3 regions of the Pseudomonas sp. GW821-FHT09C10 genome follow, and region 3 is predicted to be linked to each of the others. Evidence: predicted binding sites of a transcription regulator. Region 3 holds the regulator's gene; each other region holds the start of a gene.

Region 1 (5,211 bases), on a different contig from region 3:
GGTGAGTGCCGCCTCTTCGCTGACGGCCATGCGCAGGGGATGATCCAGCTTGATCCCGGTGAACTCCAGGGCTGCCGCTTCGATATTGGCACCTTCAAACGGCTCGACGCGGAAGAAGTGGGTGTGCTCCGGATACACAAAGCCCTGTTCGTCCATGCCGATAGTCGTTGCGGCGATTTCCAGCAGTGCATCGGTGGCGCAATTGAAGCCGCCGGTTTCTACGTCGACAACGACGGGCAGGTAGCCGCGGAAACGTTCGGCCATCGGGTGGCGCGAACCACCACCGCCACCGTGTTCCTGGTCGTCATCGTAATGGTCTTCACTCACTTGCTTTCCTCCAGCAGGCGCCAGCGCAGTGTTTCACCGGCGCGCAGCGGGATAACGGTCAGCTCGCCAAATGGCAGGCTGGCAGGGGCGGTCCAGTCTTCACGGACCAGGGTGATACGGTCGGTATTCGCCGGCAGGCCATAGAATCGCGGGCCATTGAGGCTGGCGAAACCTTCGAGTTTATCCAGGGCGTTGCGCTGTTCGAACGCTTCGGCATACAGCTCGATGGCGGCAAACGCGGTGTAGCAACCGGCACAACCGCAGGCGGCTTCCTTGGCGTGCTGGGCGTGGGGCGCAGAGTCGGTGCCGAGGAAGAACTTCGGATTACCGCTGGTCGCGGCATCCAGCAAGGCCACCTGGTGGGTGTTGCGCTTGAGGATCGGCAGGCAATAGAAGTGCGGCCGAATCCCGCCCACCAGCATGTGGTTGCGGTTGTACAGCAGGTGATGGGCGGTGATGGTTGCGCCGACGTTGGCCGAGGCCTCGGTGACGAACTGCACGGCATAGGCCGTGGTGATGTGCTCGAACACCACCTTGAGGGTCGGGAACAGCTCGACCACGCGGCGCATGTGCTCATCGATGAAGATTTTTTCGCGATCGAAGACGTCCACGTCGCCACGGGTGACTTCACCGTGGATCAGCAGCGGCATGCCGACTTCGGCCATGGCTTCGATGGCCGGCAGGATCTTGTCGATACTGGTCACGCCGGAATCGGAGTTGGTGGTCGCGCCGGCCGGGTACAGCTTGGCGGCGTGCACGAAACCGCTGGCCTTGGCCTGGCGAATTTCTTCGGGCTGGGTGCGGTCGGTGAGGTAGAGCACCATCAACGGTTCGAAGCGGCTGCCGGCCGGCCGTGCAGCGAGGATGCGCTGGCGATAGGCGTCGGCTTCGGCGGCGTTACGCACCGGTGGTACCAGGTTAGGCATGATGATGGCGCGGCCAAACGTACGCGCTACATCGGCCACGGTTTGGGGCAACGCAGCACCATCGCGAAGATGAATATGCCAGTCGTCGGGACGCAGCAGGGTCAGGCGGTCGGACATTGGGGATTCCAGGCGGGTCAATCTGGTGGGAATGCTACCGGAAAAGACTCTTGCAGGCACTCGCTATCAAGTTTTGCAGGATGCATCCGATAGCCTTTCGTATGCCTTATCGATGTATGACGCTTTGAAGTGTTGTAGAAACCAGTGGAGCCTCCCGTGCGCCAGCATTATCTAGCCCTGCTCAGTGTGTTCGCCAGCCTGCCTGCTATGGCCCTCACGTTCCAGACTCGTCTGGAGAACATTGAGTGGAAGGTGGAGGGGGACAAGTTCGAGTGCCGCCTGACCCAACCGATCACCGACTTCGGTTCGGGTGAGTTCGTGCGCCGGGCCGGCGAGCAGGCGACGTTTCGTCTGAAAGCCTATAACGGGTCGCTGGGCGCAGGGTCGGCCACCTTATTGGCCGCCGCAGCCCCCTGGCAGCCCGGCCGGGGTGACATCAATCTCGGCGCCGTACGTGCCGGCAGCGGTGATGTGCTGTTCAACAGCTCTCAGGCCCAGGCCGGGCGTCTCTTCAACGGTTTGCTCGATGGACGCTCGCCCACTGTGCGGCACTATGGACGCGAGGGTGGCTATTCGGAGATTCGCTTGCTGCCGGTGAAATTTAACAAGGCCTACAGCGACTATCAGCTGTGCACCGCCAAGCTGCTGCCGATGAATTACGATCAGGTCAAGCAGACCGAAGTGGGCTTCCCCGGTGGCGGCATCGAGCTGGACGCTGCGGCAAAGCAGAAGCTGGCGGTGATTCTCGAATTCATGAAGGCGGACCCTACCGTCAACCATATCGAATTGAACGGCCACTCGGACAACAGCGGCAATCGCCTGAGCAACCGTGATGTTTCACGCCGTCGTGCGCTGGCGGTGATGGACTACTTCAAGGCCAACGGTATCCCGGAGTCCCAGATTACCCTGCGGTTCCATGGTGAAAGCTACCCCTTGGCGCCCAACACCACTGCTGCCAACCGGGCCCGTAATCGTCGTGTGAATATTCAGCTCGAACGCGTGGCTGCCCCTGAGAAACCGGCCCCCCAGGCCACGGGCCCGAGCAACCCGGCACACACCTCCTGACGTGCGACCATCGGTCGCTCGCTCGACATAATCTGTCGCTTTATCTTCATTTGCTGTCGCGCCCCTGTAAATTCACGGTTTTGATCGGTAGAATCGACGCCTTTCCGTACAACCCCGTGGAGTGATGGCATGGCCGACGTAAACAAGGTCGTTCTCGCGTATTCCGGCGGCCTGGACACTTCGGTGATCCTCAAGTGGCTGCAGGATACTTATAACTGTGAAGTGGTGACCTTCACCGCTGACCTGGGTCAGGGCGAAGAGGTCGAACCTGCACGTGCCAAGGCGCAAGCCATGGGCGTGAAAGAGATCTACATTGACGACCTGCGCGAAGAGTTCGTCCGCGATTTCGTCTTCCCGATGTTTCGCGCCAACACTGTCTACGAAGGCGAGTACCTGCTGGGTACTTCCATCGCACGTCCGCTGATCGCCAAGCGCCTGATCGAAATCGCCAACGAAACCGGCGCTGATGCCATTTCCCATGGCGCTACCGGCAAGGGCAACGACCAGGTGCGTTTCGAACTGGGTGCCTACGCGCTCAAGCCTGGTGTGAAAGTGATTGCCCCGTGGCGTGAATGGGACCTGCTGTCCCGTGAAAAGCTGATGGATTACGCTGAAAAGCACGCGATCCCGATCGAGCGTCATGGCAAGAAGAAGTCCCCGTACTCGATGGACGCCAACCTGCTGCACATCTCCTATGAAGGCGGTGTGCTGGAAGACACCTGGACCGAGCACGAAGAAGACATGTGGAAATGGACCGTCTCCCCGGAGAACGCTCCAGACAAGCCGCAGTACCTGGAACTGACCTACCGTAATGGCGACATCGTCGCGCTGGACGGCGTGGAAATGACCCCGGCCACCGTATTGGCGACCTTGAACCGTATCGGTGGCGAGCACGGCATCGGCCGCCTCGACATCGTCGAGAACCGCTATGTGGGCATGAAGTCCCGTGGCTGCTACGAAACCCCGGGCGGCACTATCATGCTGCGTGCTCACCGCGCCATCGAGTCCATCACCCTGGACCGTGAAGTGGCTCACCTCAAAGACGAGTTGATGCCCAAGTACGCCAGCCTGATCTATACCGGCTACTGGTGGAGCCCTGAGCGTCTGATGCTGCAACAGATGATCGACGCCTCCCAGGCCCACGTGAACGGTGTTGTGCGTCTGAAATTGTACAAGGGCAATGTGATTGTTACTGGCCGCAAGTCCGATGACTCGCTGTTCGACGCCAACATCGCCACCTTCGAAGAAGATGGCGGCGCCTACAACCAGGCCGACGCAGCGGGCTTTATCAAGTTGAATGCATTGCGCATGCGCATTGCTGCCAACAAAGGTCGCTCGTTGTTCTGAGTGTTTAGCTCGTTGTAAAAAAATGGCCCCTTTTTCAAGGGGCCATTTTTTTTGGCCTGGTATTTTGATTAAGTCCACGCTGTTTAAACTTGTTTAATTCGTGATCCAACTACTGGATTGCTGGTTTTTTTGCCGGGCGAATGATTTTTTATCATTTATGTAGGAACCAGTCTTACAGATAATTCACTCATATAGGTGCGAGGAGTACGTAAGAAGTAAAAAATACTGTAGGAAATATGGAAGTAAATAAATATGTTGAATGGAACTGAAACTACCGATTTTTCTCTGCCAGCTCCGGTACCTGCAGTCGAGGGGCAAGGGGCATTTCCTGATAGTGGTGTGCGGCACGTTTACCTTATCCCCTGGGGACCTTGGAAATTTCACTCAAAATATGTGATGCCCCGGAAAGTTCTGAAAGGCTCCATAAAACTGGAAACATCTGAATCGGTGTTTTTTTGTAGGGAATTTCCTTTATCGCTGTGGGTTGGGTCTCTGCTTGCTGTTGCTCGGGGGGGAGCGCTATGCCAACTAGGAAACGACTAGGCTATTGTGTTTGCTCTAAATAATTCGAACAGCGAAATTGGACTTTCTCATGAATAAAGTGCTGATCGTAGATGATCATCCCGTCATTCGTCTTGCTGTGCGTATGCTAATGGAACGTCATGGTTATGAGGTCGTTGCCGAGACCAATAACGGTGTCGATGCATTGCAACTTGCGCGGGAGCATATGCCGGACATTGTCATACTGGATATTGGGATTCCCAAGCTCGATGGCCTGGAAGTTATTTGCCGGCTTTCGTCCACCAAACAGGCTGTACCGTTCAAGGTCCTGGTGCTCACCTCCCAGGCCCCAGGTCACTTTTCCATGCGTTGTATGCAGGCGGGCGCTGCGGGCTATGTGTGCAAGCAACAGGACCTGACCGAGTTGCTGAGTGCGATCAAGGCGGTGTTGTCGGGCTACAGCTATTTTCCAAACCAGGCACTCAACTCGGTACGCTCCACCATGGGTAATGCCAGTGAGGCCGATATGGTCGAGCGTCTGTCCGGCCGGGAGATGATGGTGTTGCAGCAATTGGCTCGGGGCAGAACCAACAAGGAAATCGCCGACGGGATGTTTCTCAGCAACAAGACCGTCAGTACCTACAAGACTCGTCTGCTGCTCAAGCTCAATGCCCGCTCTCTCGTGGACCTGATCGAGCTGGCCCAGCGTAACGGCTTGGTATAGGTGAGGGCACAGCACTGTACACAGGCCGCGTAACCGGCAGAAAAAAGCCTCCGTCAGGGAGGCTTCCGGCCGTCGACCGCTTGATCAGAGGTCGAAGTCGTAGTCGGCCAGTTGTTTTTGCAAGCGTCGTTCTTCCAGAAGGTTGTCGATAGTACGGCGTTTGCTCAGATTGGTCTTGGCGACCTCTGCCACAGGTGCTTCCAC
Region 2 (5,211 bases), on a different contig from region 3:
TCTACACCCCCACAGGGTTGGATCTTGAGGGTGTACAGGCCTCAGCTCAGGCGAAACCGTGCGGTGTTATCACTCAACGCCTGGCTGCCCTTGCTCAAGGTGTCCGCCGCACGGTTTACCGCGCGGGCGCCGTCCAGCAGGCGCCCGGCGGCCTGGTCGACTTGCTGGATATTGCCGCTCACTTCGTCCGCCGTCGCCGCCTGCTCCTCCACCGCCGTGGCGATTTGCGCCAGGGTGTCGGTGACGTTCTGCACCGCGCCGGCTATCTCGCCCAGGCGCGTGCCCAGGCCGGTGACGGACTCGGCATCGGTCAACGCCTGCTCGCATGCGGCGCCCATCAGCGTCACCGCCTGGCTCACGGTGGCGCGCAGGCTGTCGACGGTGCCGGCGATCTGCGCCGTCGACGCCTGAGTGCGTTGCGACAGGCTGCGCACTTCATCGGCGACCACCGCAAACCCTCGGCCCTGCTCGCCTGCGCGGGCGGCTTCGATGGCTGCGTTGAGCGCCAGCAGGTTGGTCTGCTCGGCAATGCCGCGAATGGTGTCGACCACCGATTGAATCTGCTGGCCTTGCTGGCTGACCTGCTGCAAGGCGTCCGAGGTGTCGGTCAGGCGCTGGTTGAGCTGCTGGATGCTGGCGGTGGTACGCTGGCTGTCGCGGCTGCTGTCTTCGGCGATGCGCCGGGTCTGCTGGGCACTGCCCGAGGCCTGCTCGCAGCTGCGCGCGACGCCCATGGACGTGGCGGCCAACTGCGTGGCGGCGGCGGCGATCTGGCTGATCTGGTGCTGCTGGTCCTCGACTTCGCTGAGGGTGCTGCCCGATTGCGAATTAAGGGTGAGCACCGCCGAGCCGAGTTGCTGGGTTTCGTGATTGACGCCGAGCAGGCTGGTGCGCAATTGCACCACCGCGACGTTCAACGCGGTGCTGATCGCCGCGAGTTCGTCGCGCCCTTCCACCGCCACTTCCACGCACAGGTTGCCGTCGCGCAGGGACTCGGCCAACGTGGTAATGCCGCTGGCACTGCGACGGATGGAGGCTTGCAGGCACATGAACAGGTACAGCGCCGCCAGGGCCAACAGGCTGAATGTCGCCGCCATCGGGATGAATTGCTTGAGTGAACGGTCGTGGTAATAGCTCAGGCGCGCGTCCAGAGAGGTCAACGACTGCTTGCGCAGCGCGCCGAGGCTGCCGAGCATGGCGTCGACACTGCGGTCGAAGGCGGCGGTGTCGAGCTTGATGGTGCCGCCAAACACGCCGTCGTCGAGCACCTTGAGTTCGTTATCCAGCACTTGCAGGCTGTTGTCGTACTGTCCGGTCCAGGGTTCCATGCCCGCGAACTGCTTGGCCTTGAGCGAAGAGGCGGCCTTGGTCAACTGGTCGCGCGCATCGCCGATGCGGCTGCGCAAGTCGCGCATCTGCAAACGGCTCTGTAAGGTGAACTGTCCCGAAGAAATGGACGACTGCCCCACGCTGGCCATGCGACCGATGCGCTCGATCAGGTCGGGCGCGTGCTGGGTGCCCATCTGCATGAGCATGTAGGTTTCCAGCCACGGGTCGAGGATCAGCCCGGCGTCCAGGGCGATCTGTTCGCGCAGCGCCTGCATGGCCGTCAGCGCGGTGGTGAAGCGGTCGTAGCCGTCCGGCCACCACCCGACGGTGCGCAGCGATGACGAATCCATGCCCTTGACGGTGCCCTGCAACGCTTCGAAGCGGGCCATGACATCAGCGCTGGCGTTCTGGGTTTTCAACGCCTCGCCGAGGGCTTGCAGGCTTTGCAGGATCAGCGGGAAATTGGCATCGACGTTATCCATCGCCGCCTTCGCTTCCGGTGTCGGGGCGTGCAGGATGTCCGCCGCCTTCCAGCGCGCCGCCAGGTTACGTTGCGCCGTCAACTGGCCGTCCAGTGCATCCAGGGCCAACAGCTGGCGAACGCCGGACTGTTCGTTGGAAATCACGCTTAATTTGTCGCGATAGTCCTGGCCGATCATCCACAGGCTGCCCGCCAGGGGCAGCATGAACAGGAAGAACAGGATCTGGAACTTACGTGCGAAGCCGAAACGTCCGAGCAGGCGGATACCGGGTGATAAAAGGCTGTGCATGTCCACTCCCAAAAACAACCCACGCGTTAGACGGCAGGCGAAGCCTTGAAATGACTAACGGCAAAATGCCATGTCATTGATTAGGTTGGCACTAGCAAGATACGGGCCGCTGCTGCACAGCCCTGAAACAGGGCACGCGACGCGCCAATACGGCCCGAGGCGTGCTCGAAAATGGGGCGAAAGCACCCAGTTGCGACACAGGCATCGTCACCTGCGGAGACGACCACCCGAGGCGCGCACTGAAACGCCCTCAATCACCACAGCCTATCGGCCGCACACGGGAAGAACTTGAAGGGGATACGCCGGACTGTTCACGCCAGCAGCCGGGTAATCCACTGGACCTGCTCGGCGATGGCTTGCGCCTTCGCCTGCGGCACCCGCTGCCGAGCCTGTTCAAAGCCCGCCAGGGTACGTTTTTTCAGGCGCAACGCACGCTGCCACTTGGCGAGGAACGCCGGGCTGCGGGCCTGCAGGTGCATGGGGCCGAAGTACAGCTCCTCAGCGCTGTACACCACGGGTTCGGCGCGCTCGGCCATGATGATTTCATAGTAGAAGCGGTTTTCGTGCAGCAGCTCCTCACTGAGGATGCGGTAGCCGTTGCTCATCAACCAGTAGCGCAACGGCTGTTCGCCGCCGTTGGGTTGCAGGATCAGACGTTCGCGGCCGCTGAGGTGGGCCTTGCCGCTGTCGAGGATGTCGCGGATCGTCTCGCCGCCCATGCCGCAGACGCTGATCGCGGTGATCGCGTCCGCCGGCTCTATCGCCGCCAACCCATCGGCCAGGCGCACCGTGACGTGCTGCTCCAGGCCATTGTCGCGCACGGTGCGCTGCGCCGCGTGGAACGGCGTGCTCGCCACCTCGCCCGCCACCGCCGCCTCAATCACGCCACGGCGCATCAAGGCCACCGGCAGGTAGGCGTGGTCCGAGCCGATATCGGCCAGCCGCGCGCCCCTCGGCACCTGCGCGGCCACACGCTCCAGGCGCATGGACAAGGTGTGTTCGTTCAACCTGCGTTCCTTTTTATTCGCCGGAAAATCGATCCCGGCTGTTGGTCAGATGCAACACCATCGCCGCCCTTGCGGCATCCGGATCCTGGCGCTTGATCGCGTTGAAGATCGCCTCATGCTCCAGGTTCGCCAGTTGCCCGAGCTTGGCAAAGTCCGCCCCGCCGCGCTCGTCACCCTTCACCTGGGTACGCGGAATCATCGCATTGCCCAGGTGCTGCATGATCTCGGTGAAGAACGTGTTGCCGGTGGCTTCGGCGATCAACTGGTGAAAACGCTTGTCCTCTTCCACGCAGCTGTCGTTGTTGGCCAGCGAGGCCTGGTAGTCGTCGAGAGCGGCGCGCATGTGGGCCAGCTGCGTGTCGGACCTGCGCACGGCGGCCAGCGCCACCGCCTGCACTTCCAGGCCCAGGCGCAGCTCGAGCATGTTGCGCACGCTGGCGACGGTGTCCACATGCAGGCGCAAGCCTCGCTGGGCCTGTTGCGCCAGCACAAAGGTGCCGATGCCATGGCGCGTCTCCACCAGCCCCGAGGCTTGCAGCTTGGACAGGGCCTCGCGCACCACAGTCCGGCTCACCCCATGCTCGAGCACGATGGTGGATTCGGACGGCAGTTTTTCACCGGGCTTCAACTGCCCAAGCAGGATGCGCTGGGTCAGGGCGTCGAGCACGCCTTGGGCCAGGTTGTTGGAGCGTCTACGGACGGGAGGTCCACTGTCAATGGGCATCGTTGCGGGTCCACGGGGTTGGGCTGGAGGGAGCTTAACATCCCGATCGGGCACGAGGCGGGGTTGATTCAAAAGTCAGCCGACTTGTATGACAACCAATCTTAGCCCTGCCTTATCTCATCATCGTCACCCTGAAGAACTCGCGACAGCCAGCGCTCTTCAACGCGCCAAAAAACCCAATAAACATTAAGAAAATAACCAAAATACCCGATAACCGTACGGTCTTATAAGAACAAATCACTCACGACCGTATTGCGAACCTCAGAAACTCACTTGTATGATGTCTATCAACAAGACACGCAAACCCGCATAAAAACAATCAGGGGGAGTTTTGAATTGTGAACAATTCAAGCCATGCATCTGCCGCACCAGAAAGTGATCCGGTCCTCGCGCGCGCCGTGAGCAAAGTGAAGGGCCATGTGCTCCCACTGTTCGTGATCATGTTCATCCTCAACTACATCGACCGGGTCAATATCGGCTTTGTGCGCACGCACTTGGAACATGACCTGGGCATCGGCGCTGCCGCCTATGGCTTCGGTGCCGGGCTGTTCTTCATCGGCTACGCGCTCTTTGAAGTGCCCTCCAACATGCTGCTGCAAAAGGTCGGCGCGCGCATCTGGCTGACCCGCATCATGTTCACCTGGGGCATCGTCGCCACGCTGATGGCGTTCATCCAGAACGAAACCCACTTCTACATCCTGCGCTTCCTGCTGGGCGTGGCCGAAGCCGGCTTCTTCCCTGGGGTGATCTACTACTTCACGCGCTGGCTGCCGGGGGTTGAGCGCGGCAAGGCCATTGCGATTTTCCTCAGCGGCTCGGCGGTGGCCTCGCTGATCTCCGGCCCGCTGTCAGGCGCGCTGCTGCAGATCGAAGGGTTCGGCTTCCACGGCTGGCAATGGATGTTCGCCATCGAAGGCCTGGCCTCGGTGGTGATCGGTTTCTTTGTGTGGTTCTGGCTCGATTCCAAGCCCCACGACGCCAAATGGATGACCCGCGAAGAACAGGATGCGCTGGTCAACGCCATCGACCAGGAACAGCGCGAGCGTGAAGCCCTGACCAGCGTCAAGCCGACCCTCGGCAAGCTGCTCAGGGACCGTCAGATCCTGCTGTTCTGCGCCCTGTACTTCTGCATTCAACTGACGATCTACGCGGCGACGTTCTGGCTGCCGAGCATCATCAAGAAGATGGGTGACCTGAGCGATGTGCAGGTGGGTTTCTTCAACTCGATCCCGTGGCTGATCTCGATCATCGCCATGTACGCCTTCGCGACGCTGTCGGGCAAATTCAAGTTCCAGCAGGCCTGGGTTGCGGCTGCGCTGTTGATTGCCGCGGCGGGCATGTTCATGTCCACCACCGGCGGGCCGATCTTCGCGTTCGTGGC
Region 3 (5,211 bases):
CAGTACCAGCTCGCCGACCATGTTCATGATGTCGTCCAGCCGCGCGGTATCGACCCGCACGGTGGTTTCGGCCTCACTGGCCGGTTTTTCCGCGACCGGTGCGGCAGCGGCACGCGCTGGAGCCGGGGCAGCAGCCGGCGCAGGCGCAGGCTTGGCGGCGGGCGCGGCGGCTTTGGCGGCAACCGGTGCCGCCGTGGCTGCAGCAGCGGCCGGGGCGACTTCGGTGAACTTGCCCTTGCCGTGCAGATCGTCCAGCAGTGCTTCGAATTCGTGATCGGAGATCAACCCATCGTCCGCAGGCTTGGCGCCGGCAGCGGGTGATGCCGGGGCCGCAGCCGTAGCGGCGACGGCCGGCAAGGCATCGGCCGCGAAGGTGCCCTTGCCATGCAACTGGTCGAGCAACGCTTCGAATTCATCGTCAGTGATGTCGGTGCTGGCAGAAGCGGCAGGCGCATCCGCAGCATCGGCGGCGGCACCGGCAGGCGCCACGGCGTCGGCAGCGAACTGGCCCTTGCCGTGCAATTGATCGAGCAGGGACTCGAACTCAGCGTCGGTAATGTCCTCGCTGGTCGGCGCGGCAGCCGGGGCAGCCGGGGCAACCGCAGCCGGCGCTTCGGCTTCGGCCTTGACGGCACTGAGGGAGCTGAGCAGTTGCTCGAACTCGCTGTCCGTCACATCAGGCTCCGCCACCGGTTCCGGCTCGGGTGCGGCTTCGACCACCGGCGCTGCCGAGGTGTCGGCCGGCTCTGCATAGCGCGCCAGGGCGGCCAGCAGTTCCGGAGTGGCTGCGGTGATCGGGGCACGCTCGCGCACTTCGCTGAACATGCCGTTGACCGCATCCAGTGCTTCGAGAATCACGTCCATCAACTCCGAATCAACGTGACGCTCACCCTTGCGCAGGATGTCGAACACGTTCTCGGCGATGTGGCAGCACTCCACCAGCTCATGGAGCTGGAGGAAGCCGGCGCCCCCTTTTACAGTATGAAAACCGCGAAAAATTGCATTGAGCAGGTTCGCATCATCCGGGCGGCTTTCCAGCTCGACCAGTTGTTCGGACAGTTGCTCTAAAATTTCGCCGGCCTCTACAAGGAAATCCTGAAGGATCTCTTCATCGGCGCCGAAGCTCATGTGGGTGCTCCTTAGAAGCCTAAACTGGATAACAGGTCATCTACGTCATCCTGACCTGACACAACGTCTTCACGTTTATCGGCATGAATCTGCGGACCTTCACCCTTGGCGAGATGTTTTTGTGGATCTTTTTCAGAGAGGATCGCTTCGCGGTCATGTTCGATGCCGGCAAAACGGTCGACCTGGCCGGCCATGAGTACCAATTTGAGCAGGTTGCTTTCCACTTCGGTGACCAACTGGGTCACACGCTTGATCACCTGACCGGTCAGGTCCTGGTAATCCTGGGCGAGCAGAATGTCATTGAGGTTGCTGGAAACCATGCGGTTTTCCTGCTCGCTGCGTGACAAGAACCCTTCGACCCGACGGGCCAGCTCACGAAACTCTTCCGCACCGACTTCACGGCGCATGAAGCGGCCCCAGTCAACGCTCAGGGCGTGGGCTTCCGTGGCCATGCCGTTGACCAGGGGCGTGGCGTTTTCCACCAGGTCCATGGTGCGGTTAGCCGCCGCCTCGGTCAGCCTGACCACATAGGACAGGCGTTCGGTGGCGTCGGTGATCTGCGAAATCTCTTCGGCCTGGGGCATGTGCGGGTCAATCTGGAAATTGACGATCGCGCTGTGCAGCTCGCGTGTGAGCTTGCCCACTTCCTGGTACAGGCCGCGGTCACGGGTCTGGTTGAGCTCATGGATCAACTGCACCGCGTCGCCGAACTGGCCTTTTTCAAGGCTGTCAACCAACTGGTGAGCATGCTTTTTCAGGGTCGACTCAAAGTCTCCCTGTGACGTTTCTTTATGCTCCATAGCTCCCCCGCGATGGCATCAGCCGTGGATGCGTTCGAAGATCTTTTCGATCTTCTCTTTCAAGGCCTGTGCAGTGAATGGTTTGACCACGTAACCGTTGACCCCGGCCTGGGCGGCTTCGATGATCTGTTCACGCTTGGCTTCGGCGGTCACCATCAACACGGGAAGGCTGCGCAATTTTTCGTCGGCACGCACGTGGCGCAACAAGTCGATGCCGGTCATGCCCGGCATGTTCCAGTCCGTTACCAGAAAGTCGATGCTCCCGCTGTTGAGGATCGGAATCGCCGTAAGGCCGTCATCCGCCTCGACCGTGTTTGTGAACCCAAGGTCACGCAACAGGTTTTTTATGATCCGCCGCATCGTTGAGAAGTCATCAACGATGAGGATTTTCATGTTCTTGTCCAATTCGACCTCCAAGCAGTCTTAAACGCGCCCAGCACCTGGACGCGCCATTTCAATCAACAGGCATTACACAAAAAGGACTGCCAAGGGCACCACGGCCCGAGCCCGCGAAGGCCTATCACCTTCGCGGTATCGCTTTGCAATGCTCCCCACACTGCCTGTCAGCGCGCTCGCCACTCTCCCAGACGCCCCCGCAAGCGGGCCGCGCACTGGCTATGCAACTGGCTGACACGGGATTCGCTGACCCCCAGGACCTCACCGATTTCCTTGAGGTTCAGCTCTTCGTCGTAGTACAGCGCCAATACCAACCGCTCGCGCTCCGGCAAGTTGGCAATGGCGTCCGCCAACGCGCCCTGGAAACGCTCATCTTCCAGGTCACGGGACGGCTCCATATGCGCGCTCGCGCCGTCCTCGTGCAGCCCTTCGTGTTCGCCGTCCTGCAACAGGTCGTCGAAACTGAACAGGCGGCTGCCCAAGGTATCGTTCAAAATCCCGTAATAATCGTCGAGACTCAATTGGAGTTCGGCCGCAACTTCGTGATCTTTAGCGTCGCGACCGGTTTTTGCTTCAATTGCACGAATTGCGTCACTGACCATGCGTGTATTGCGGTGCACCGAACGCGGCGCCCAGTCACCCTTGCGCACTTCGTCGAGCATCGCGCCACGGATGCGGATACCCGCATACGTCTCGAAGCTCGCGCCCTTGCTCGCGTCGTACTTGGTCGACACTTCGAGCAGACCGATCATGCCCGCCTGGATCAGGTCTTCGACCTGGACGCTGGCGGGCAGACGTGCCAGCAGGTGATAGGCGATGCGCTTGACCAGTGGCGCATAGCGCTCGATCAACTCGCCCTGGCTGTCACGGGCAGATTTCTTGTAAGCGTTATAGCCGTTCGCTGTCATAGCACCGGTCCTGCACTCGTCTGATGCACCAATCGCTCGACGAAAAACTCCAGATGCCCCCGAGGGTTGGCAGGCAACGGCCAGGTATCGACCTTCTGGGCAATAGCCTTGAACGCCAATGCGCACTTGGAACGAGGGAACGCTTCGTAGACTGCACGCTGCTTTTGCACAGCCTTGCGCACACACTCGTCGTAGGGAACTGCACCGACGTATTGTAAGGCGACATCGAGAAAGCGATCCGTGACCTTGGTCAACTTGGCGAACAGGTTGCGGCCTTCCTGCGGGCTCTGGGCCATGTTGGCCAGGACGCGGAAGCGGTTCATGCCGTAGTCACGGTTAAGCAGTTTGATCAGGGCGTAGGCGTCGGTGATCGAGGTGGGTTCATCGCAGACCACCAACAAGACTTCCTGCGCCGCGCGCACGAAGCTGACCACGGACTCGCCGATCCCGGCGGCGGTGTCGATCACCAGCACGTCGAGGTTGTCGCCAATGTCACTGAATGCCTGGATCAGGCCGGCATGCTGCGCCGGGCTCAGGTGCACCATGCTCTGGGTACCGGAGGCGGCCGGCACGATGCGGATCCCGCCAGGGCCCTGGAGCAGCACGTCGCGCAGCTCACAGCGCCCCTCGATCACATCGGCCAGGGTATGTTTGGGCGTCAGTCCCAGCAGAACGTCGACGTTCGCCAGCCCCAGGTCAGCATCCAGCAGCATGACGCGACGGCCAAGCTCTGCCAGGGCCAGGGACAAATTCACTGACACGTTAGTTTTCCCGACGCCACCTTTGCCGCCGGTCACCGCGATCACCTGTACGGGATGCATGCTGCCCATTTTATTTCTTTACCTTGTCTTGCTTAGACGCAGGCTACATGGCTTGGCCGCGTGAATCGCTTGCAGACCATCGATGTAGGTACATTTCACGGTGTTCATCGCACCTCAACCCACCCGTTTTGCCGGGTTGTGGTAAAGGTCGGCGAACATATCGGCCATCGCTTCCTCGCTAGGCTCTTCTTGCATTTGCACGCTGACGGCGCGGCTGACCAGCTGATGACGGCGCGGCAGATGCAAATCATCCGGGATCCGCGGCCCGTCGGTCAGGTAGGCAACCGGTAGTTCATGGCTGATAGCCAGGCTCAACACTTCGCCCAGGCTGGCGGTTTCATCCAGTTTAGTCAGGATGCAGCCGGCCAGACCGCAACGCTTGTAGCTATGGTACGCAGCGGTAAGAACCTGTTTCTGGCTGGTGGTTGCAAGCACCAGGTAATTTTTCGACTTGATGCCACGCCCGGCCAGGCTTTCCAGTTGCAGGCGCAACGCCGGATCGCTGGCCTGCAGGCCGGCGGTGTCGATCAGCACCACGCGCTTGCGCAGCAACGGATCGAGCGCGTTGGCCAGGGACTGGCCCGGGTCGACGTGGGTGACCGGCACATTGAGGATACGGCCCAGGGTCTTGAGCTGTTCCTGGGCGCCGATGCGGTAGCTGTCCATGCTCACCAGTGCGATGTTGTTCGCGCCGTACTTGAGCACATAGCGCGCCGCCAGCTTGGCCAGGGTGGTGGTCTTGCCCATGCCGGCAGGGCCAACCATGGCGATCACACCGCCCTCTTCCAGGGGTTCGATTTCCGGGGTGGCGATCATCCGCGCCAGGTGGGCCAGCAACATGCGCCAGGCCTGGCGAGGCTCTTCGATTTCGGTGGTCAGGGCCAGCAGGTCGCGGGACAACGGGCCGGACAGGCCGATGCGTTGCAGGCGGCGCCACAGGTTGGCCTGGTGCGGTTTGCTGCCTTGCAGTTGGGTCCAGGCCAGCGAGCCCAGTTGCACTTCCAGCAGCTCGCGCAGGCCGTTGAGTTCAAAACGCATCGAGTCGAAGACACGCTGGTCGACTGCTGCAGCCGGGGCTGGCGCGGCAGGACGCGGCGGTTCGATGAACGTTGGCTCAACCAGCGGCTCGGCGGCGGTCAGCGGCAGGCCGGCGAACAA

Evidence for each region. Region 3 encodes FliA, which starts transcription of late flagellar genes. Its sites were predicted from a motif close to CTAAAGTTTNNNNNNNNNNNGCCGNTAA; they were not measured.
Region 1: AC07OT_RS04455 (flagellar protein MotY) is a predicted target of FliA. The motif match lies at 1,436-1,463, and genes of this name have one in related genera.
Region 2: AC07OT_RS26055 (methyl-accepting chemotaxis protein) is a predicted target of FliA. The motif match lies at 2,364-2,391, and genes of this name have one in related genera.

Annotation. Positions count from the first base shown of each region.
Region 1 covers NZ_JBWKPE010000002.1:147,917-153,127, reverse strand. Annotated here, with positions in the region: gene rnt (ribonuclease T) at 1-327, opposite strand, end outside; gene pyrC (dihydroorotase) at 324-1,370, opposite strand; gene AC07OT_RS04455 (flagellar protein MotY) at 1,527-2,435, shown strand; gene AC07OT_RS04450 (argininosuccinate synthase) at 2,565-3,782, shown strand; gene AC07OT_RS04445 (response regulator transcription factor) at 4,375-5,007, shown strand; gene AC07OT_RS04440 (PA3496 family putative envelope integrity protein) at 5,092-5,211, opposite strand, start outside.
Region 2 covers NZ_JBWKPE010000016.1:139,576-144,786, reverse strand. Annotated here, with positions in the region: gene AC07OT_RS26055 (methyl-accepting chemotaxis protein) at 42-2,099, opposite strand; gene AC07OT_RS26050 (tRNA (adenine(22)-N(1))-methyltransferase) at 2,411-3,106, opposite strand; gene AC07OT_RS26045 (FadR/GntR family transcriptional regulator) at 3,120-3,830, opposite strand; gene AC07OT_RS26040 (MFS transporter) at 4,169-5,211, shown strand, end outside.
Region 3 covers NZ_JBWKPE010000012.1:26,979-32,189, forward strand. Annotated here, with positions in the region: gene AC07OT_RS21635 (chemotaxis protein CheA) at 1-1,128, opposite strand, end outside; gene AC07OT_RS21640 (protein phosphatase CheZ) at 1,140-1,928, opposite strand; gene AC07OT_RS21645 (chemotaxis response regulator CheY) at 1,947-2,321, opposite strand; gene fliA (RNA polymerase sigma factor FliA) at 2,492-3,232, opposite strand; gene fleN (flagellar synthesis regulator FleN) at 3,229-4,062, opposite strand; gene flhF (flagellar biosynthesis GTPase FlhF) at 4,168-5,211, opposite strand, start outside.